One region of the Cobetia sp. ICG0124 genome, then DNA from elsewhere that is predicted to be linked to it. Evidence: predicted binding sites of a transcription regulator. Region 1 holds the regulator's gene; the other holds the start of a gene.
What was found. Region 1 encodes sigma-54, which starts transcription at its own class of promoters, with help from an activator protein. Its sites were predicted from a motif close to TGGCACNNNNNTTGCTNT; they were not measured.

Region 1 (10,547 bases):
GCCAGCGCGGTGATCTTCTGGATGGTGCCCTCGAACATCCCGATCACGGCGGACGCCATGAAGGCGGTCAGCAGGTTGATGCCAAGCCAGATGGCGCGACGCCAGGAGGTGCGCATCACCGGGGAGAAGGTATCTTCATCCTCGTCCATCCCCGCCATCGACATGACCTGGTGCTCGGCATCGCCGCGGATGACGTCGACCACGTCATCGATGGTGATGCGCCCGAGCAGATTGCCATCACCGCCGACGACAGGCGCCGAGATCAGGTCATGCTTCTCGAACAGCGAGGCGACCTCGCTCTCCGGCATCAATGCCGGAATCACCACGCTGTCGGTATCCATCACCTCGCGCACCGTGACACCGGGGTCAGAGACCAGCAGGCGGTTGATGGGCAGGGCGCCGATGAATTCATCGCGGCGCGAGACGACCAGCAGAGTGTCGGTGGAATCGGGAAGTCGCTCGTGACGGCGGATGTAACGCAACACGACATCCAGGGTGATGTCCGGACGGATGGTGATGGTGTCCGTGTTCATCAAGCCGCCGGCAGTGTCCTCGGGATAGGACAGCACCGTCTCGACCCGCTGGCGTTCCTGCGCCTCCATGGAGTCGAGGACTTCGAGAATCACGGCATTCGGAAGCCGCTGGAGGATGTCGGCGACATCATCCGGTTCCAGATTCTCGGTGGCGGCCAGGACGTCCTCGGCATCCATGTCCTTGAGGAAGTCGCTCTGGATATCCTCGCCAAGGTATTGGAGCACATCGCCCTGAAGTTCGGCGTCGACCAGCTCCCAGAGCAGGTTGCGCTCCTTGGGGGGGAGGATTCCAGCAAGTGGGCCACGTCCACCGGTGCCAGGCCGCGATTCAGCATGCGCCTTGCCTGATCCAGCTCGCCACTTTCCAGTGCCTGTGACAGGCGATCAAGTCTTGGCTTGAGTTTGCGTGACGTCTTGCTCATCTGTCGGCTTCCCCTGTCGACATGAAGGACAGCGTTGATTCTACCATTGGCGCAGGGGGGCGCGTCGACAAAAGAAAACACTGTTTCTTATCGATAGGGCAATCAGCGCGGAAAAAGTGGCAGAAAGCCGGCGGGCGGGGGATGTCAGACGGGGTGCGGCGGCGTCATTCTTCCTCTTCGAAGCGCGCCTCGAACAGGGACTCGATCGCAGACAGGGCCTCATCTGCCTGTTCGCCCTCGACATCGATGATCAGCGCCGTGCCACACGGGGCTGCCAGCATCAGCAGCGCCATGACGTTGGCCGCGTTGGCGCGTCGCTCACCGTGACTGACCATGACCGTGGCCTCGAAGGGCGCACAGCAGTTGACCAGCTTGGTGGCAGCGCGAGCATGCAGCCCGCGCTTGTTGGTCAGAACCAGTTCACGACTGGGCATCGTGTGACTCCTGACGGGTATCGCTGATCGCCAGGGCCGTATGGATCCCCAGTTCCCGGTGGCGTAGACGCACTTCCGGAAGCTGCTTGGCGAAATGTTCGGCCAGCTGCTCGCAGAGATAGACGCTGCGATGCTGGCCGCCGGTACAGCCCACCGAAACGGTCAGGTAGCTGCGATTGCTGGCCTGATAGGCGGGCAGCCAGCGTTCCAGCCAGCCGGCGATGTCATCCTGCATCGCCTTGACGTCCGGGTAGCGCTGCAGGAATTCCGCCACGCTGTCATCACGACCGGTATCGCTGCGCAGATTGATGTCCCAGTAGGGGTTGGGCAGGCAGCGGGCATCGAACACCATGTCGGCATCGGTCGGCACGCCATGCTTGAAGCCGAAGGACTCGAAGGTGAGTGTCAGATGACGAGAGCTGTGCTGCGCGACCTGTTCGGTGATGCGCGAGCGCAGGTCATGCACGCTGAGGTTGGTCGAGTCGATGACCAGATCCGCCTTCTGACGAATCGGGGCCAGTGTCTGCTGCTCGATCTCGATGGCCTCGGCCAGCGTGCGGTCATTGTCACGGGTCAGCGGATGACGGCGGCGGGTCGCGGAATAGCGTTCGAGCAGGACACGGGAGTCCGTGGTCAGGTAGACGACCTGCACATCCATGCCGCTCTGACGAACGCTGTCGAGCAGTTCGGGGAAGCGACTCAGGGCATCGGGGAGGTTGCGCGCGTCAATGGAGACCGCGATGCGCCGGCGGGTGGGGCTGTCCTTTTCCAGCTGCTCGACCAATGGTGCCAGCAGCATGCCGGGCAGATTGTCGATGGCATAGTAGCCAATGTCTTCCAGCGCCTGGAGGGCAATCGATTTGCCGGAACCGGAGCGACCACTGATGATCACGATCTTCATGGAGTGCTCTCCCAGGGCGAGGTCAGCATGAGGTGAAAGCGGAGGTTCAGCGCGCCGGCAATTCGGCGATGGCCGAGGTCAGGGCATCGAACAATGCTCGCTGACTGTCTGCCTGGCGCAATGCTGCCCGGTTGGTGGGCGAGTTGAGCAGTTCCGCCACCTGGCCGAGCAGAGTGAGATGGGTGTCATCTGCCTCCTCGGGGACCAGCAGCACGAACAGCAGATCGATGGGTTCGCCATCGATGGCGTCAAAGTCGATGGGGTCACCGAGCTTCATGAACGCCGCGATGGGGGTCTTGCAGTGTGGACTGCGTGCATGTGGCACGGCCACGCCGTGGCCGATACCCGTCGAACCCAGTCTCTCGCGCCCGATCAGGCGCGAGAAGACTTCCTGGCTGTCCAGGCTGGGAATGTTCTGAGCAATGAAGGTGCTGAAGAATTCCAGCACCCGCTTCTTGCTCCCCCCGGGGACGCCGTAGAGCGTGCGCTCGGGGGGAAGGATCTGATCAAGTGTCATGGCAGAAGGTCAACGGGTCCCGGTGCCCTGAGAGCGAGCCTGGGACTTTTCCTTGTGTTTGACCAGCTGGCGGTCCAGCTTGTCGGCGAGCGCGTCGATGGCAGCGTACATGTTGGGGTCTTCTGCCAGGGCATGGAGGTCGGCGCCAGCGGCGTGCAGGGTGCAGGCAGCCTGTTGGCGTTCCTTCTCGATCGACAGTGTCACCTGAACATTGGTGATGTTGTCGTAATGCCGTTCGAGGCGAGCGAGCTTCTCGTTGACATAATCGCGGAGAGGATCGGTGAGTTCCACATGATGCCCGGTGATATTCACTTGCATGGACACGCTCCTTTATCCAGCGGGTTGCCTTTGAATTGTAACCCTTTTTGACTGCGAGCAAACCCTGATTGAACGCGCGGCCACGGTGTACCGAGCGTCTACCCCGACAATGCCCAAGCTTTGAACAAAGATCAACGCTGCGCTGCATCGTGGGGCAAGGCTTGTCTTCAACCCAGCGAGGGATATCAGCAGGTTCTTCATGAGCATCACGCCAAGCGCTTGCGCTCGCTGGAGGAGGGGATGCCCATGGCCTCGCGATACTTGGCGACCGTCCGGCGCGCTACCTCGATGCCATCACTGGCCAGCAGATCCACCAGGCGTGAGTCGGACAATGGCTTGCGCGCCGGTTCTTCCGAGATCAGCTTGCGAATGCGCGCGCGGATCGCGGTGCTGGAATGCGCGTCACCGTTGCCGCTGCCACCCACCTGACTCGAGAAGAAGAACTTGAGTTCGAACACGCCTCTCGGGGTGTGGATATATTTCTGGGTGGTCACCCGCGAGATGGTGGATTCGTGCATCTCGACCACTTCCGCGATGTTGGCGAGGATCAGCGGCTTCATGCCTTCTTCCCCCTGCTCGAGGAAGTCGATCTGGCGCGCCATGATCTCGCGGCCCACCTTGAGCAGGGTGTCATTGCGTGAGGACAGGCTCTTCATCAGCCAGCGGGCTTCCTGAAGATTGTCCTTGAGGAAGGTGTTGTCCGCGGACTTGTCGGCCCGCTTGATGAGGGCGGCATATTCCGGCTGGATACGCAGCTTGGGCAGCGCTTCCGGGTTGAGCTCGACCTGCCAGCCGTGACGCGTATGACGGACCAGCAGGTCCGGGATGACGTAATCACTGGCAGGCTCGCCCCAGGCGGACGCCGGGCGCGGGTCGAGCGCCCGTACCAGACGAATGACGTGATCCAGCTCATCATCATCCAGGCTCAGGCGACGCTTGAGCAGCTTGCGATCGTCATTGCCCAGTGCCTCGAGGAATTGCCGCACCAGACGGCGGGCCTGGGCCAGCAGCGGCAGATCGTCCGGCAGCAGGGCCAGCTGCAGCAGCAGACATTCGCGCAGGTCTCGAGCGAACACACCGGTGGGATCGAACTGCTGAAGGCGCAGCAGGACCTGCTCGAGTTCCGACGCCTTGAGGCCGGGCAGTCCCTGACCTCGCAGGCCATCGACCAGTTCGTCCAGGCTCATGCTCAGGTAGCCGGCCCCATCCACCGCATCGATCAGACTCTCCGCCATCTGGCGTTCACGTGCATCGAGGTCCGTCATCGCCAGCTGCCAGCGCAGGTGGTCCTGCAGGCTTTCGACACTGGTGTTGCGATCGAAGTCCGGCCCGTCCTCGCTCGAGCTTCCGCTGCCGGAACTGGTCAGGCTGCCTGCGTGATCCTGGTAGAGGTCCGACCAGTCACTGTCGAGAGGGTATTCTTCAGGAATCTCGCTGTTGGTCTCGGAGGTGGAGATCTCGCTCTTGTCCTGTGTCTCCGCGACATCCAGCGACTCGTATTCCTCGTCAAGCTCCAGCATGGGGTTTGACTCAAGCGCCTGCTGTATCTCCTGACGCAGGTCCAGCGTCGACAACTGCAGCAGCTGGATCGCTTGCTGAAGTTGCGGGGTCATGGTCAGGGAAGTGCCGAGTCGAAGCTGCAAGGTGGGTTTCATGGGGTCTGTCATTCACGGCAAAGGAACGTGCATCTACGCTATACCGTGGGTCGGGGCACTGACAAGGGGCAGTCGAGAATATTCAAGCAACTTGCATGCCATGTTGCCACCAAGGTGGTATGGACGTCATGCGTTCGAGTGAGGTGTGGCACTAGAGCTTGAACTCATGGCCCAGGTAGACATCACGCACCTGCTGGTTGGCGAGGATGGTGTCGGCGTCGCCATGCGCGATGATCTGACCATCGCCCACGATGTAGGCGGTATCGCAGATGTCGAGTGTCTCGCGCACGTTGTGGTCGGTGATCAGCACCCCGATACCGCGGTCGCGCAGCTGGCGCACGATGCTCTTGATCTCGCCCACCGAGATGGGGTCCACGCCGGCAAACGGCTCATCGAGCAGCACGAAGTCTGGCTCGGTGGCCAGTGCGCGAGCGATCTCCACGCGGCGGCGCTCCCCGCCGGAAAGGCTCATGCCGGCACTGTCACGAATATGCGTGATGCTGAACTCGTTGAGCAGCTCCTCCAGGCGTGCCTTGCGTCCGTTGCGATCCAGGTCCTTGCGCGTCTCGAGGATCGCCATGATGTTGTCGGATACCGAGAGCTTGCGGAAGATCGAGGCTTCCTGGGGCAGATAGCCGATGCCGGCGCGAGCCCGCTGATGCATGGCGGCGCCGGACAGGTCGTGGTCATCGATGGTCACGCTACCGGCATCCGAGCGCACGAGGCCGACGATCATGTAGAACGAGGTCGTCTTGCCGGCCCCGTTGGGGCCCAGCAGGCCTACGATGTCACCCTGGCGGATTTCCAGCGAGATGTCCTTGACGACCTTGCGACCCTTGTAGGCCTTGGCCAGATGACGAGCGCTGAGGGTACGTGGGCTGGCAGCAGTCATGTGCCATTGCTGGCATTGACCTGGCGCTTGTCCAGGAAGTATTCCACGTAGCCACCTTCGAAGGTGTCATCGCCTTTCTCCAGACGGGCATCGCCGACCAGTTCCACCCGACGTTCCAGCGCGTGGTAGCGAATGGTATTCGCCCAGCCCTTGACCAGTCGCTCGTCGGTATCGGGTTTCTGCTCCATGTAGGCGCGCTGGCCGGTGGCCTTGACCAGGGAAATCTCGCCGCTGTCGGCGCGACTGATGTCCACGCGCGCGGCATCCAGCTTCATGCTGCCCTGGCGCATTTCCACGCGACCGGTATAGGTGGCTGTGCCGGCCTTGTCATCCAGTGACAGTGAGTCGGCGGCAATGTTGATCGGCTGGTTGGCATCGCTGTCCAGCGCCAGTGCGGTCGGGGAAAGCGTCGTCATGCCAAGTGCCAGGCCAAGGGCCATGACACCGGGTCTGAGTGTCTGGCGCCAGACCGTCAAGGGCGTGAGAGTCGTTGAAGTCATGGGGTGCGCTCACTGATCCTGGGCCGGCGCGGCATCGAAGGTGCTGGAGACGCGGCCATCATCGTCACGGGTGGTGTCATTGCCGGTGTCGAGAGTCTCGGCTTCCCGGGCGGCATCGCTCTTGCCCTTGCCGGGTTGCAGGGTACTGCGGACGCGGCCTTCCAGCTGGGCGGAATCCTGAGAGAGGTCAGCGCTGAAGCGATCACTCTCGACGCGTTGACCATTCTGGGTGATCACCACCGGCACGTCACTCCAGGCACGATTCTGCTCACGACTGTAATGCAGCACGTCGGTGTCCAGTGTCCAGGCGTCCGAAGGCTGGCGCAGTCTGGCATTGCCCTCGAGGGTGAAGGTGTCGCCGCCGGCGCTCAACACGCCACTGTCACCCGTGGCGTACCAGCGACGGTCTTCGCTGTCGTTGGTCCGGATCTTCGGTGCCTGCGCACGCGTCACGTCATCGCCTGGCGTGTGTTCGATGTGCGGGGAGGTCATCGACTGGATCGACACTCCCCGCGCATCGAAGCGCGTCATGTCAGCCCCGTCGAGATAGTAATCCGGCTCATCACTGCTGGCGTCGACATCCACTGTCGATTCCAGACTGTTGCGCTGCTCGATCAGGGCCATGACGCCGCCGACCAGCAGGAGCAGCAGCATCAGCCACAGGCGCGGAGAGGGACGGGGAAGACGTGGCATCAGGCGCGCGACTCCTGCAGATAGGTATCCAGCACCGAGGCCCAGTGGCCCTGTGCCTTGAGCAGCAGATCACAGATCTCGCGCACGGCACCATCACCGCCCTGACGAGTGGTCACCCAGTTGGCTTCACTCATCACATAGGGCATGGCGTTGGGAACGCTGACCCCCAGACCGACGCGACGGATGGCTTCGCGATCCGGCAGGTCATCTCCGCAGTAGGCCACCTCATCCAGCGCGATATCGTGCTCGCGACACAGGTTGGTCAGCGCGACCAGCTTGTCCTCGCGGCCCTGAATGACGTCCTGGATACCCAGCTCCTTGGCGCGACGTTCCACCATCGGTGAGCTGCGACCCGTGATCAAGGCGACTCGGATACCGCTGCGCAGGATCAGCTTGAGGCCGTGGCCATCCTGGACATGGAAGCTCTTGGTTTCCACGCCATTGGCATCGTAGTGCAGCCGGTTGTCCGTCAGCACGCCGTCCACATCCAGCGCCAGCAGGCGCACGCGACGTGAGCGGTCGATGATGTCCTGGGGGTAGTCCTCCGCCAGGGAAGTGATGTCATTCATGGTCTTTCTCCTCGCATTCCGTGCATGCGTGACGCATTCCTGTAGGCGACGCTGTCGTGCAGAGACAGCAATCCCGCGGGGGAGTTCAGATCACGCCGCTGGCCAGCAGGCCGTGCATGTGGATGGCGCCGATCGGGTGCTCATCCTCGTCACAGACTACCAGAACGCTGATGCGGTTTTCTTCCATGATGCGCACCGCCTCGGCGGCCAGCATGCTGGAACGGATGGTCTTGCCACCGCGCGTCATGACGTCATCGACCTTGAGCGCACGCAGATCGCCGTGCTGATCCAGGGTGCGGCGCAGATCCCCATCGGTATAGACGCCGACCAGATGCTCGTCCTCGTCGATCACGCAGGTGAACCCCATGCCCTGGCGGGTGATCTCGAGCAGCGCATCGCGCAGCGGGCTGCCCAGCGCCACGCGTGGCAGGGCATCGCCTTGATGCATGACGTCCTGGACGCGCAGCAGCAGTCGCCGCCCAAGGCTGCCACCGGGATGAGAGAGTGCGAACTCCTCGGCGGTGAAGCCGCGGGCTTCCAGCAGTGCCACGGCCAGCGCATCCCCCATCACCAGTGCGGCGGTCGTGGAGGCCGTCGGTGCCAGGTTCAGCGGACAGGCCTCCTGGGCGACGCTGGTGTCCAGGTGTGCGTCTGCATCACGCGCGAGCGTCGAGCCGGGCTTGCCGGTCATCGAGACCAGCGGCGTCCCCATGCGCTTGAGCAGTGGCAGCAGGGCGGTGACTTCGGCGGTTTCACCGGAATTGGACAGTGCCAGCACCGTGTCCGACGAGGTGATCATGCCGAGATCCCCATGGCTGGCTTCGCCGGGATGCACGAAGAATGCCGGCGTGCCGGTGCTGGCCAGAGTCGCCGCGATCTTGCTGGCGATATGGCCGGATTTCCCCATGCCGGTGACGATCACCCGGCCCTTGGTCGCCATCATCAGCTGGCAGGCATGATCGAACTCTGCATCCAGTTGGTGCTCCAGTGCCGCGATGGCGGCGCCCTCGATCGCGAAGGTGCGTCGGGCGCTGGCGCGGAAATCCGCCTGCATGGCCACAGGCGTCAGCGAGTCAGGCTGATGGCAAGCCAGGCCGTGTAGCCGAGGTAGCAGGCCAGCAGCACCAGCCCCGGACCACGGCCGATGCGGCCGCGACGCTGCCAGATGAGCAGGGCAGCCAGCATCAGGGTCAGACCGAGCATCACCGGGTAGTCGCGACTGATGGCGCTGCCATCCACCGGCCCCGGTGCCAGCAGGCCCGGTACCGGCAGGACAGCCAGGATGTTGAAGAGGTTGGAGCCGATGACGTTGCCGATGGCGATGTCGTGATGGCGCTTGAGTGCGCTGGCCACGCTGGCCGCGAGCTCCGGCAGGCTGGTACCGATGGCGATGACGGTCAGCCCGATGATCAGTTCGGGGACGCCGAGTGCCTGGGCGATATCGGTGGCGCCCCAGACCAGCGCGCGTGAGCTGGCGATCAACACCGCCAGACCGAAGAGCAGCCAGAAGATGGCGCGTCCGGCGCTCATCTCGGGGACGTCATCCTGACTCTCGGCGTCACTCGGCGAGTCGACCTTGAACAGCCAGACAAGCGTGAACACCAGCAGTGCCAGCAGCAGGATGCCATCCAGACGCTCGAGCCCGCTGTTGGAGAGGGCATAGCCCCCCAGTGCCGTCGCGGCCAGCAGCAGCGGCAGTTCACGGCGCACCAGGCCGAAATGCACCGGGATGGGAGCGATGAGCGCCGTGACGCCCAGCACCAGACCGATGTTGGCGATGTTGGACCCCAGAGCATTGCCGGTGGCGATGTCGGGGGTGCCGTCAAGCGAGGCCATGATCGAGACCACGATCTCCGGCGCCGAAGTGCCGATGGAGACGATGGTCATCCCGATGAGCAGCTTGCTCATGCCAGCTCGCCATGCGGTAGCGGCGGCGCCTTCGACGAAGCGATCGGCGCTCCAGACAAGACCTATCAGGCCAAGGATGACAGCGAGGATGGGATATAGCATCGGAACTCTCGGGGCAGGAGGCAGGGCAGCGGCTTGTCGCCAGTGACCGCGCCATTAAACGCATCCCCCCAAGGCATTGCAAGGCAAGGGGACTGGTAGTGAGGGGGCGGGTTCGGATACGATGTTCGCTAACTAACTTGATTCCCGAATGATGTGATCCTCCCTCACAGCGGATGCTTCTATGACTGAATTACCCGGTCAGGCTGCTACAGCGACCGCTGCGGCCGGCGCTGATGCATCGCCATCCTCTCGCCGTGGCTCCGCTGACATCGACCTCGACGACGCATTGATTCGTGTCGAAGGCCTGCGCTTCACCCGTGGAGAGCGCGAGATCTTCTCCGGGATAGACCTGAAGATTCCGCGTGGCAAGATCACCGCCATCATGGGGCCCTCCGGTACCGGCAAGACGACGCTGCTCAAGCTGATCGGGGGGCAGTTGACCCCGTCCGCCGGGCGTGTAGATATCGCCGGTCACCATGTGCATGCCCTGTCGCGGCGCGAACTGTTCCGCATGCGTCGTCGCATGGGCATGCTGTTCCAGAGTGGTGCGCTGTTCTCGGATCTCAGCGTGTTCGAGAACGTGGCCTTCCCGTTGCGAGTCCATACCAATCTCCCCGAGGCGATGATCCGCGACATCGTGCTGATCAAGCTCGAGTCCGTCGGGCTGCGTGGGGCGCGTGAACTGATGCCCGCCGAGCTCTCCGGTGGCATGACGCGGCGTGTCGCGCTGGCACGCGCCATCGCACTGGATCCGGACCTGATCATGTACGACGAGCCCTTCGCCGGTCAGGACCCCATCTCGATGGGCGTGCTGGTCAATCTGATCCGTCGCCTCAACGATGCGCTGGGCATGACGGCGGTGGTGGTCTCTCACGATATCAAGGAGACGCTGACCATCGCCGATTACGTCTATGTGATCGCCGATGGCAAGGTCATGGCGCAGGGCACGCCACAAGCCCTGAACGCCGAGGCGGACCCGCGCGTGGCCCAGTTCATCCACGGCAAGCCGGATGGACCGGTGCCGTTCCACTATCCCGCGCCGGATTTCGCCGGCGACATTCTCGATGGCAGAGAAGCGGCCATGAGCGGTCTGAATCGTGGCC
Region 2 (10,547 bases), 800 kb from region 1:
GCTGTCAGCGGTGCAGATCGCCCGCGCTTTCCGGCTGGTAGTGGAGCGCCTCGATACGTACCTCGTGCAGGCTGCCATCCGGCAGCTGCCACTCGATGAGGCTACCGACCCGCAGCCCCAGCAGAGCGGCTCCCAGAGGCGCCAGTACTGACAGGCCATCCTGCTGGTCTGACAGGGCGTGCGGATAGACCAGCGTGCGTATCAGGGTCTGCTGGCGGGTCAGATCCGTGAACTCCACGCGGCTGTTCATGCTGACGATATCGGCGGGCACCTCGTGAGGCTCGACGATATCGCCGCGCTCCAGTTCGTCCTCGAGCTGTTCCGCCACCTGGCGGTCGGCAGCCGAGACGCGATCAATCAGGCGCTCGAGGCGTTCGGCATCCAGACGATTGATGATGATCGAGGGAAGTGTGGCCATGTGACCTCCTGTCAGGTGTGGTATCCGCGCCTTGCTGACAAGGCCTGGCGAGTTACCAAAAAAACAGCCCTCCGCCGGGTAGGCGAAGGACTGTGTGCAGAAGTCATCATATAAACTTCACTCAGCGCTGGATAGTCCGGATAGTCCTGCAAGCCATCGTTTCAGGCGCTGGAGCTGACGAACAACCAGTCGCTGATCTCGGCATGATTCAACACCACCAATTGCTGCGCACGGGGCGACTCATCCAGATAATCCGGATTGATGCCCAGCTCACGCAGCACATACTGGACGAGGGCGCCGCGAGTTGGCAGGTGAAGCTCGCCGTCGACCATGCCGTGGTCCTGTTCGATCAGGCCACGCTCATCTGGCGTCAGGCGAGGGTCTGCCCCCAGGCGCAGGGTGACCCGGGTTTCCCAGCCGTCATCGAATTCACGTTGACTGCCTTCAAGTGCCTCGCCGAACAGCTCAGGGACATCGCGGAATCGAGACAGCACGAAGTCGCGAAAAGCCCGGTTCTTCTCACAGAAGGCCCGCACATGCCAGCGACCTGCGGCATAGACCAGCGTATGTGGACACAGGATACGCTCTTCCCCCTGAGGGGAGTTCAAAGAGGCGTAGGTGACCTCCAGGCGTGCTCCCTGGCTGGCCGCTTCAATCAATGTCCGGACCACGGGCGGGCTGGCGCTGCGGGACGGCAAGCGGAGCGCCTCGGTGTTGGCCTGACCGAGTCCGAGTCCGGTGAAGTGGGGATTCAGATTGTCATGATTGCCGAGCAGCTGCAGATATTCATCCACCTCACCCCGCGTCAGCATCGGGTGAAAATTGGCGGAGGGGCGGTAGCCCTTGATCACGGGATCATATTCAAGATTGTGTTCGGCGACGGTCTCGCGATAGGTCTTCATGACGCGTGACGCCTGCTGGCGTGCTATCCCGAAGGCGTTGCCCAGATGACGTGACGTGACGCGGCCTTCCCACAGGGCGATGATCTCGATCAGACGGTAGCGTGCCAGCGTGTCCCAGGGCAGGGTTTCCAGGCGTTCCTTGATGCTCATTGATGAATCCTTTCATACGGGTCTTCTATGGCGTCTTACTTGCTGGCGCGCTTGCGCTCGTTCTCTTTCAGGTACTTCTTGCGGATACGGATGTGCAGCGGAGTGACTTCCACCAGCTCATCGGAATCCAGGAACTCGATCGCCTGTTCCAGAGTGAAGCGGATCGGCGGCGTCAGCACGATGTTCTCGTCGTTGCCGGTGGAGCGCATGTTATCCAGCTTCTTGGCCTTGGTCGGGTTGACGACCAGGTCGTTGGCACGGTTGTGGATACCCACCAGCATGCCTTCATAGACTTCGGTACCGTGACCGATGATCAGCTTGCCGCGCTCCTGCAGAGTGTACAGGGCGTAGGACAGTGCCTTGCCCGGCACCATGGAGATCATGACACCGTTGCGACGCTCGACGCCTGCGCCTTCCTTCAGGTCACCGTAGTGATCGAAGCGGCTGGTCAGGATGCCGGTACCGGAGGTCAGGGTCAGGAACTGGCCACGGAAGCCGATCAGACCACGTGACGGGATGATGAAGTCCAGACGCACACGACCCTTGCCATCCGGGTTCATGTTGGTCAGCTCACCCTTGCGGTAGCCCAGCTCTTCCATGATGGAGCCCTGGTGCTGCTCTTCACAGTCGATGATGACTTCTTCGTACGGCTCCTGCTTCTTGCCGTCGATTTCCTTGATGATGACTTCCGGGCGGCCCACGGCCAGCTCGAAGCCTTCACGACGCATGGATTCGATCAGTACGGAGAGGTGCAGCTCACCACGGCCGGAAACGACGAATTTCTCCGGCGTCTCACCCTGTTCGACGCGCAGGGCGACGTTGTGGATCAGTTCCTGATCCAGACGCTCACGGATGTTGCGGCTGGTGACGAACTTGCCGTCCTGACCGGCGAACGGAGAGTCATTGACCTGGAAGGTCATGGAGACGGTCGGCTCATCGACGGTCAGCGGCGGCAGCGCTTCGACGGTCGCGGTGTCGCAGATGGTGTCGGAGATCGCGAGGTTCTCGATACCGGTGATGCAGACGATGTCGCCGGCGGTCGCCTTGTCGGTCTGCACGCGGTCCAGACCCATGTGGGTCATGACCTGGCCGATCTTGCCCTTGCGGACAGCGCCTTCCTTGGTGACGATGGAAACCTGCTGGCCCGGGCTGACGGAACCGCGCTTGATGCGGCCCAGACCGATGACGCCGACGTAGCTGTTGTAGTCCAGTGCGGAGATCTGCATCTGGAACGGGCCGTCCAGCTCGACCTTCGGCGGCTCGACGATGTCGACGATGGACTGGAACATCGGGTCCATGGTGTCTTGCAGGTCTTCCGGATCCATGCCGGCAATGCCGTTGAGGGCAGAGCAGTAGATGATCGGGAAGTCGAGCTGCTCGTCGGTCGCGCCCAGGTTGTCGAACAGATCGAAGATCTGGTCGACGACCCAGTCAGGACGAGAGCCCGGACGGTCGATCTTGTTGACGACGACGATCGGCTTCAGACCCTGGGCGAAAGCCTTCTGGGTCACGAAGCGAGTCTGCGGCATCGGGCCATCGACAGCATCGACCAGCAGCAGTACGGAATCGACCATGGACATCACGCGCTCGACTTCGCCACCGAAGTCAGCGTGCCCAGGGGTATCCACGATGTTGATGTGGTAATCGTTCCACTGGATCGCGGTGTTCTTCGCGAGAATGGTGATGCCGCGCTCTTTTTCCTGGTCGTTGGAATCCATGATGCGTTCCTGACCCTCGGCCTTGCGGTCCAGGGTGCCAGACTGACTCAGGAGCTTGTCGACCAGGGTAGTTTTACCGTGGTCAACGTGGGCGATGATGGCTATGTTGCGAAGTTTCTCGATCACGACGGGAACCTGTGCGGAAAATGGGCGCTCGCGTACCGGGCGCTTGTGATTTGGGGCGCATTATAGGGGGCATGGCATGCCTCCTGCCAGCATCGTGCATTCACGAGGCGGGTCAGTGAGGGCCATGGATTGGCCTGAAGTGCCCAAATGATTGTCTCTCAAGTCTTTTCCGCGCGCTTGTGACAGATGAAAAAAAGAGCCGCCGGCTCCATCGGAGAATTACCATGGCTGAGAAGACACTTGCCCTGATTGAAGAACACGAAGTCAAGTGGGTTGATCTGCGCTTCACCGACACCAAGGGCAAGGAGCAGCACGTCTCCATCCCGGCGCGCACGGTTGACGAAGAATTCTTCGAGAATGGTCAGATGTTCGATGGTTCTTCTATCGAAGGTTGGAAGGGCATCAACGAGTCCGACATGATCCTGATGCCGGACGACGGCACTGCCTTCCTTGACCCGTTCACCGAAGACACCACTCTGGTGCTGCGCTGTGACGTCATCGAGCCGGCCACCATGCAGGGCTATGAGCGCGACCCGCGTTCCGTCGCCAAGCGTGCCGAGGAATATCTGAAGTCCACCGGTCTGGGCGATACTGCCTTCTTCGGTCCGGAGCCGGAATTCTTCATCTTCGATGAAGTGCACTGGAAGAACGAGATGAACGGCGCGATGTTCAAGATCTCTTCCGAAGAAGGTGCATGGGCGACCGATTCCACGCCGGAAGGCGGCAACCTGGGTCACCGTCCGCGTCTGAAGGGCGGCTACTTCCCGGTCCCGCCGATCGATAGCTTCCACGATATCCGTGCTGCCATGTGCAACACCCTGGAAGCCATCGGTCAGGAAGTCGAAGTTCACCACCACGAAGTGGCGAACGCCGGCCAGAACGAGATCGGTGTCAAGTTCAACACCCTGGTCAAGAAGGCCGATGAGGTTCAGGAACTCAAGTACGTGATCCACAACGTGGCGCACGCTTACGGCAAGTCCGCGACCTTCATGCCCAAGCCGCTGGTCGGTGACAACGGTTCCGGCATGCACGTTCACCAGTCCTTCTGGAAGGATGGCGACAACCAGTTCGCCGGTGACGAGTACGCGGGTCTGTCCGAAATGGCCCTCTACTACATTGGCGGCATCATCAAGCACGCTCGTGCGCTGAACGCCTTCACCAATGCGTCCACCAACTCCTACAAGCGTCTGGTGCCGGGCTTCGAAGCCCCGGTCATGCTGGCCTACTCTGCCCGCAACCGTTCCGCTTCCATCCGTATCCCGTACACCGCCAGCCCGAAAGGCAAGCGTGTCGAGGCTCGCTTCCCGGATCCGACGGCCAACCCGTACCTGGCGTTCTCCGCGATGCTGATGGCCGGTATCGACGGCATCAAGAACAAGATCCACCCGGGCGATGCCATGGACAAGAACCTCTACGACCTGCCGGCCGAAGAAGCCAAGTCCATCCCGACCGTGGCCGAGAGCCTCGAACAGGCACTGACCGCGCTGGACGGCGATCGTGAGTTCCTGACCCAAGGTGGCGTCTTCACCGACGACATGATCGATGCCTACCTCGAGCTGAAGGGCGAAGACATCCAGCGCCTGCGCATGGCGACTCACCCGCTCGAATTCGACATGTACTACAGCGTCTGACTGTCAGCGGTGCTGGCCCTGGGCAGCGTCTCGGCGGAGCTCGAGGCGGCTCAGGTCTACCGGCACGTGGATGCCAACGGCAACGTGGTGTTCAGTGATCAGCCGGCGGGCGGCAGCAAGGTCAAGCTGACGCCGCTGAGTGTGGTGCCTTCCACCGAGTCTGCTCCCTCGCGGTAGCCGACCCTCCGCGCCTGCCGTGGATGTCAGCTTCCGTGGCTATACCCGCTTCTTCATCCAGAGCCCGAGCAATGAAGAGACGCTGCCCACGGGGCAGGCCGGCAACCTGGCGGTGCGCCTGGCCATCGAGCCGCAGCTGCGTCCCGAGCACAAGGTACGCGTGACCGTGGATGGCGCGCCGTCGCAATCGGCCATGAACAGCAGTGTCTTCATGGTGCCGGGGCTCGAGCGTGGCAAGCATGTCATCCAGGCGGAGCTGCTGGATGCCTCCGGACGAGTGCGCCAGACCACCGAGCCCCGTGTGGTCTACGTGCAACGCGCCAGCGTCAATCTCCCGCGCAATCCCAACAACCCGGCCAATGCCGGGGGTGGCTGAGAGTGCACCATAATGGTGCTTCAAATCGACGCCCGAAAGAGGTGCATCGGCGCGGGTGCCATGCACGCGGCATTTGCACCAGACTGGCGCGGTTATTGCAGAACAGGGAGACGTACTGCGAATGGCGGATAAAGGCATGCATCAACGACTGCTCGAACACCTGAATACTGCCGTGGTGGTGCTGGATGCACAGCTGCGCGTGGTATGGCTGAACCCGGCGGCCGAGACGCTATTGGCGGTCAGCCTGGTGCGCGTCAAGGGCAGCTCCCCTGAACATCTGACCGGGCTGGATGAAGAGCCCATCAAGGTGCTGCGCAAGGCGCTGGAAGAACAGCATCCCTATACCCAGCGTGAGGCCGAGATCGTCAATGCGGCCAACGAGCCGCTGACGGTGGACTTCACCGCGACCCCGGTCAGCGCCAATGAGCTGCTGGTGGAAATCGAGCCGCGTGATCGTCTGATGCAGATCTCTCGCGAGGAGGCGCTGATCGCTCGGCAGGAAGCCGTCAAGGTGCTGACACGCGGGCTGGCGCATGAAGTGAAGAACCCGCTTGGCGGTATCCGGGGCGCGGCCCAGTTGCTGGAGCGCGATCTGCCGGAACCGCAGATGGTGGAGTTCACGCGCATCATCATCGAGGAGGTGGATCGCCTGCGCGATCTGGTCGATCGCATGCTGGGGCCGAATCGGCCACCGCTGCAGTCGCCGGTCAATATCCACTCGGTGACCGAGCGGGTGCGCTCCCTGCTGGCGGCGGAAGGGCATCACATCAAGCTGACGGCCGACTATGATCCGAGCCTTCCTGAAGTCATCGGCGATGAAGGCCAGTTGATCCAGGCGGTGCTCAACATCGCGCGCAACGCGACCCAGGCCCTCAACGAGCAGCCGCAGCCCGAATCAGCCGATGGCAATGAGGCGCCGTGGGAGATCACCCTGCGCACGCGGGCCCGGCGGCAGTTCACGCTGGGTCATGAGCGCCATCGTCTGGTCTGTGAGCTGGCGATCAGCGACAACGGCCCGGGCATTCCCGAGGCGCTGCGCGAGACGCTGTTCTACCCGATGGTCTCGGGGCGCGCCGAAGGCTCAGGGCTCGGGCTTTCCATCGCCCAGGGCATCCTGCACCAGCATCAGGGGTTGATCGAGTGTGACTCGCGCCCCGGCCATACCGAATTCCGACTATTAATCCCGCTTGCCGGCACTTCTGGAGATCCCTCATGAGCGAGACTGCACGCGTCTGTATCGTCGATGATGACCGCGCCATCCGCTGGGTACTGGAGCGCGCTCTGGCCCAGCCTGACCTCGAGGTGGAAAGCTTCGAGCGCCCGGATCAGGCAGAAGCCAGCATCATGCGACAGTGCCCGGATGTGCTGATCACCGACATCCGCATGCCCGGTATCGATGGCCTCGATCTGATGGCACGAGTCCGCGAGCGTTATCCGGACCTGCCGGTGATCGTGATGACGGCCCATTCCGACCTCGACAGTGCCGTGGCCTCCTATCAGGGCGGTGCCTTCGAGTATCTGCCCAAGCCCTTCGATGTCGATGAGGCGCTGGCGCTGGTGCGGCGCGCCGTGGCGCACGCGCGGGAATCCAAGGCCCCCGCGGTGGTGCCGGAAGGATTGACCAAGGAGATCATCGGGGAAGCGCCAGCGATGCAGGAGGTCTTTCGGGCCATCGGTCGCCTGTCCCAGTCGCACATCACCGTACTGATCAACGGCGAATCCGGGACCGGCAAGGAGCGTGTCGCCCAGGCGCTGCATCAGCATTCGCCCCGCAAGGCCAAGCCGTTCATCGCGTTGAACATGGCGGCGATCCCCAAGGACCTGATGGAGTCAGAGCTCTTCGGCCACGAGAAGGGCGCCTTCACCGGTGCCACCGCTCTGCGTCGCGGACGCTTCGAGCAGGCCGATGGTGGCACCCTGTTCCTGGACGAGATCGGCGACATGCCGGCGGAAACCCAGACACGTCTGTTGCGGGTGCTGGCGGATGGCGAGTTCTACCGCGTGGGGGGCATCACGCCGGTCAAGGTGGATGTGCGTATCATCGCCGCGACCCACCAGCACCTGGAGGCGTTGGTGGAGGATGGTCGTTTCCGCGAGGATCTCTTCCACCGCCTCAACGTGATTCGCGTCCACCTGCCACGGCTGTCAGAGCGCCGTGAGGATATCCCGCGCCTGATGCAGCACTTCCTCGCCGAAGCCGCACGCGAGCTGGCCACGGACCCCAAGGTGCTCACCGAGGCGGCCGAGAAGCACCTCACGCGCTTCGACTGGCCGGGCAACGTGCGCCAGCTGGAGAACACCTGTCGCTGGCTGACGGTGATGGCCTCGGGCCGCGAGGTGATGGTCGAGGATCTGCCGCCGGAACTGCGTGACGTCAGTGGCACCGAGGCCGCGTCCGGGGACTGGCGTGGTGCCTTCCGTGAATGGGCGGACCGCGCACTCGCCGCCGGTCATACCCATCTGCTGGAAGAGGCGGTGCCCGACTTCGAGCGCATCCTGATCGAGACGGCGCTCAAGCATACCGGCGGTCGCAAGGGCGAAGCCGCCGAGTTGCTGGGCTGGGGACGCAACACGCTGACGCGCAAGCTCAAGGTGCTGTTGCCGGCACTGGCCGAGGATTGAGGGACAGGAGAACCGCCCAGCGGTCTGGAGAGAAAGAGAACAGGGTGCCACAATCCCTGTTCTCTTTTTTTCTGCCCGTCATTCACCGTTGTCTGCTCGCCGGCGTCGTTTCTCGGGCGCCTGCCAAGGAGTTGCCTGATGTCATCAATGAACTGGGAACGACTGCTGGAGCCGAGTCGCCTGCATGACGCACCGGGCACCGTATCGCGTGAGATGGGCCGTACGCCCTTCCACAAGGATCACGACCGGATCGTGTTCGCGGGCTCCTTCCGACGGCTGGGTCGCAAGACCCAGGTGCACCCACTGACCGACAACGACCACATCCACACGCGTCTGACCCACTCCCTGGAGGTCGGCTGCGTCGGGCGTTCGCTGGGCATGATGGTCGGCGAGAAGTTGAAGGACCATCTGCCCGAGTGGGTCACGCCCGCCGACCTCGGCGTCATCGTCCAGACCGGCTGTCTGGGACATGACATCGGCAACCCACCCTTCGGGCATGCCGGAGAATATGCCATCCGTGACTGGTTTGCCGCAGAGGCCGCCAGTGACCACGGGCGTCTGTCAGGCTTGAGCGAGGCCGAGCGCGAAGACCTGCTGACCTATGAAGGCAACGCCCAGGGCTTTCGTATCGTCACCCAGATCGAATACAACCAGTTTCATGGCGGCATGCGCCTGACGGCGGCGACGTTGGGCACCCTGCTCAAGTATCCCTGGACGGTGAAGCACGCCACGGCAGGCGGCAAGTTCGGTTGCTACCAGAGTGAGCGTGAACTGCTGGATCAGGTGGCCGAGCGCTGCGGGCTGCTGGCGCGTGACGATGGCCGCTGGTGTCGCCACCCGTTGGCGTGGCTGGTCGAGGCTGCCGATGACATCTGCTATGCGCTGCTCGATCTCGAGGATGGTCTCGAGATGGGCATACTGCAGTTCGAGGAGGTCTACGAGATTCTGACCGGCATCAGTGGTGGCGCGCCGCGGGAGTATGACGACATGGTCGCGCGTGGCACGTCACAGCGGCGCAAGGTGGCGGCCCTCAGGGGCGCGGCGATGGAGCGGGCGGTCAATGACGTGGCCCAGGCCTTCGTGCAGCATGAGGCGGAATTGCTGGCGGGCACCCTCAGTGAGGACCTGCTGGATCTGTGTCATCCCGATCTCGGCTGGGGCGTGCGGGAAGCCAAGAATCTGGCGCGCCAGAAGATCTTTCGCAACGAGCGCAAGGCCAAGCTGGAAATCGGCGCCTACACCACGCTGGGCATCCTGCTCGAAGCCTTCATCGGGGCTGCCCATGAGCTGCACACCACGGGGCGCTCCAGCTTCAAGCATCAGCGCGTGCTGGCGCTGATCGGCGAGAACACCCCGACGCGTGACTGGGATCTCTACCGCAGTTACCGGCGCATGCTCGATTTCATCGGCGGCATGACCGATCACTTCGCCGTGGACCTCGCTCAGGAGATGGGTGGCCGCTTGCGCGGCGACTGAGCCTCATTCATGATAAGCTATTATCATGCAGGGCAATAACGATAAACGAGGCTTATTTATGAGCAAGAAAACCCCCGGAGGAACCGCTGCCAACGCGGAGAACAAGCCAGAGAAGGCCTTCGACATGATCGACAAGCCGACCTTCTTCGGCTCGATCTTTCTGCTGCTGGCAGTGACGTTGCCATTGGTCATCTTCCCCGAGCAGGGTGCGATGTGGGTATCGGCGGCCAAGAATTTCGTCACCAGCAAGCTGGGTGTGCTCTACCTGATGCTGGGTGTCGGAGCCGGTGGCTTCATGATCTACATCATCTTCAGTGATATCGGGCAGATCAAGCTGGGCGACGCCGAAGAGAAGCCCGAGTTCTCGATCGTGTCGTGGGCGGCCATGCTGTTCTGCGCCGGTATCGGGGCCTCCATCCTCTACTGGTCGATGATCGAGTGGGTCTACTACTACCAGTCGCCGCCGTTCCACGTGGAAGGTCAGACACCGGAGGCCGCGGAATGGGCCGCCGCCTACGGTATCTTCCACTGGGGGCCGCTGGCATGGGCGATCTATCTGATTCCCGCCGTGCCGATCGCCTACTTCTACTACGTGCGTCACCACAGTGTCCTGAAGATTTCCGAGGCGCTGATGCCGGTGCTCGGCGAAAAGCTGGCGCGTGGCTGGCTGGGCAAGCTGGTCGACATCAGCTTCGTCTTCGGCATGCTGGGTGGCGGGGCGACCACGCTCGGTCTGGCAGCTCCGATGATCAACGAGGGGGTGCATGAGCTGTTCGGCGTACCCAAGTCGCTGATGACCCAGGTCGTCGTGCTGCTGGTGTGTACCGCGCTGTTCGGCTACAGCGCCTACGTGGGGCTTAAGAAGGGCATCAAGCTGCTGTCGGATATCAACTTCTGGCTGGCGGTCGGGTTGCTGCTGTTCATCTTCATCGCAGGTCCGACCCTGTTCAT

Region 2: the regulator sigma-54 is predicted to act here: its motif matches at 5,583-5,600, upstream of glnL (nitrogen regulation protein NR(II)).

Annotation. Positions count from the first base shown of each region.
Region 1 is NZ_CP024893.1:2,606,478-2,617,024, reverse strand. It holds partial or broken gene mgtE (magnesium transporter) at 1-955, opposite strand, end outside; gene CU110_RS12280 (HPr family phosphocarrier protein) at 1,120-1,389, opposite strand; gene rapZ (RNase adapter RapZ) at 1,376-2,290, opposite strand; gene CU110_RS12270 (PTS sugar transporter subunit IIA) at 2,337-2,807, opposite strand; gene raiA (ribosome-associated translation inhibitor RaiA) at 2,817-3,125, opposite strand; gene CU110_RS12260 (RNA polymerase factor sigma-54) at 3,332-4,780, opposite strand; gene lptB (LPS export ABC transporter ATP-binding protein) at 4,932-5,672, opposite strand; gene lptA (lipopolysaccharide transport periplasmic protein LptA) at 5,669-6,172, opposite strand; gene lptC (LPS export ABC transporter periplasmic protein LptC) at 6,182-6,865, opposite strand; gene CU110_RS12240 (HAD hydrolase family protein) at 6,865-7,434, opposite strand; gene CU110_RS12235 (KpsF/GutQ family sugar-phosphate isomerase) at 7,520-8,488, opposite strand; gene CU110_RS12230 (calcium/sodium antiporter) at 8,500-9,444, opposite strand; partial or broken gene CU110_RS12225 (ATP-binding cassette domain-containing protein) at 9,713-10,507, shown strand; gene mlaE (lipid asymmetry maintenance ABC transporter permease subunit MlaE) at 10,526-10,547, shown strand, end outside.
Region 2 is NZ_CP024893.1:59,425-69,971, forward strand. It holds gene rnk (nucleoside diphosphate kinase regulator) at 5-418, opposite strand; gene CU110_RS00295 (WYL domain-containing protein) at 580-1,470, opposite strand; gene typA (translational GTPase TypA) at 1,506-3,314, opposite strand; gene glnA (glutamate--ammonia ligase) at 3,539-4,945, shown strand; gene CU110_RS00310 (DUF4124 domain-containing protein) at 4,955-5,122, shown strand; gene CU110_RS00315 (hypothetical protein) at 5,142-5,498, shown strand; gene glnL (nitrogen regulation protein NR(II)) at 5,635-6,714, shown strand; gene ntrC (nitrogen regulation protein NR(I)) at 6,711-8,120, shown strand; gene CU110_RS00330 (deoxyguanosinetriphosphate triphosphohydrolase) at 8,259-9,596, shown strand; gene CU110_RS00335 (BCCT family transporter) at 9,655-10,547, shown strand, end outside.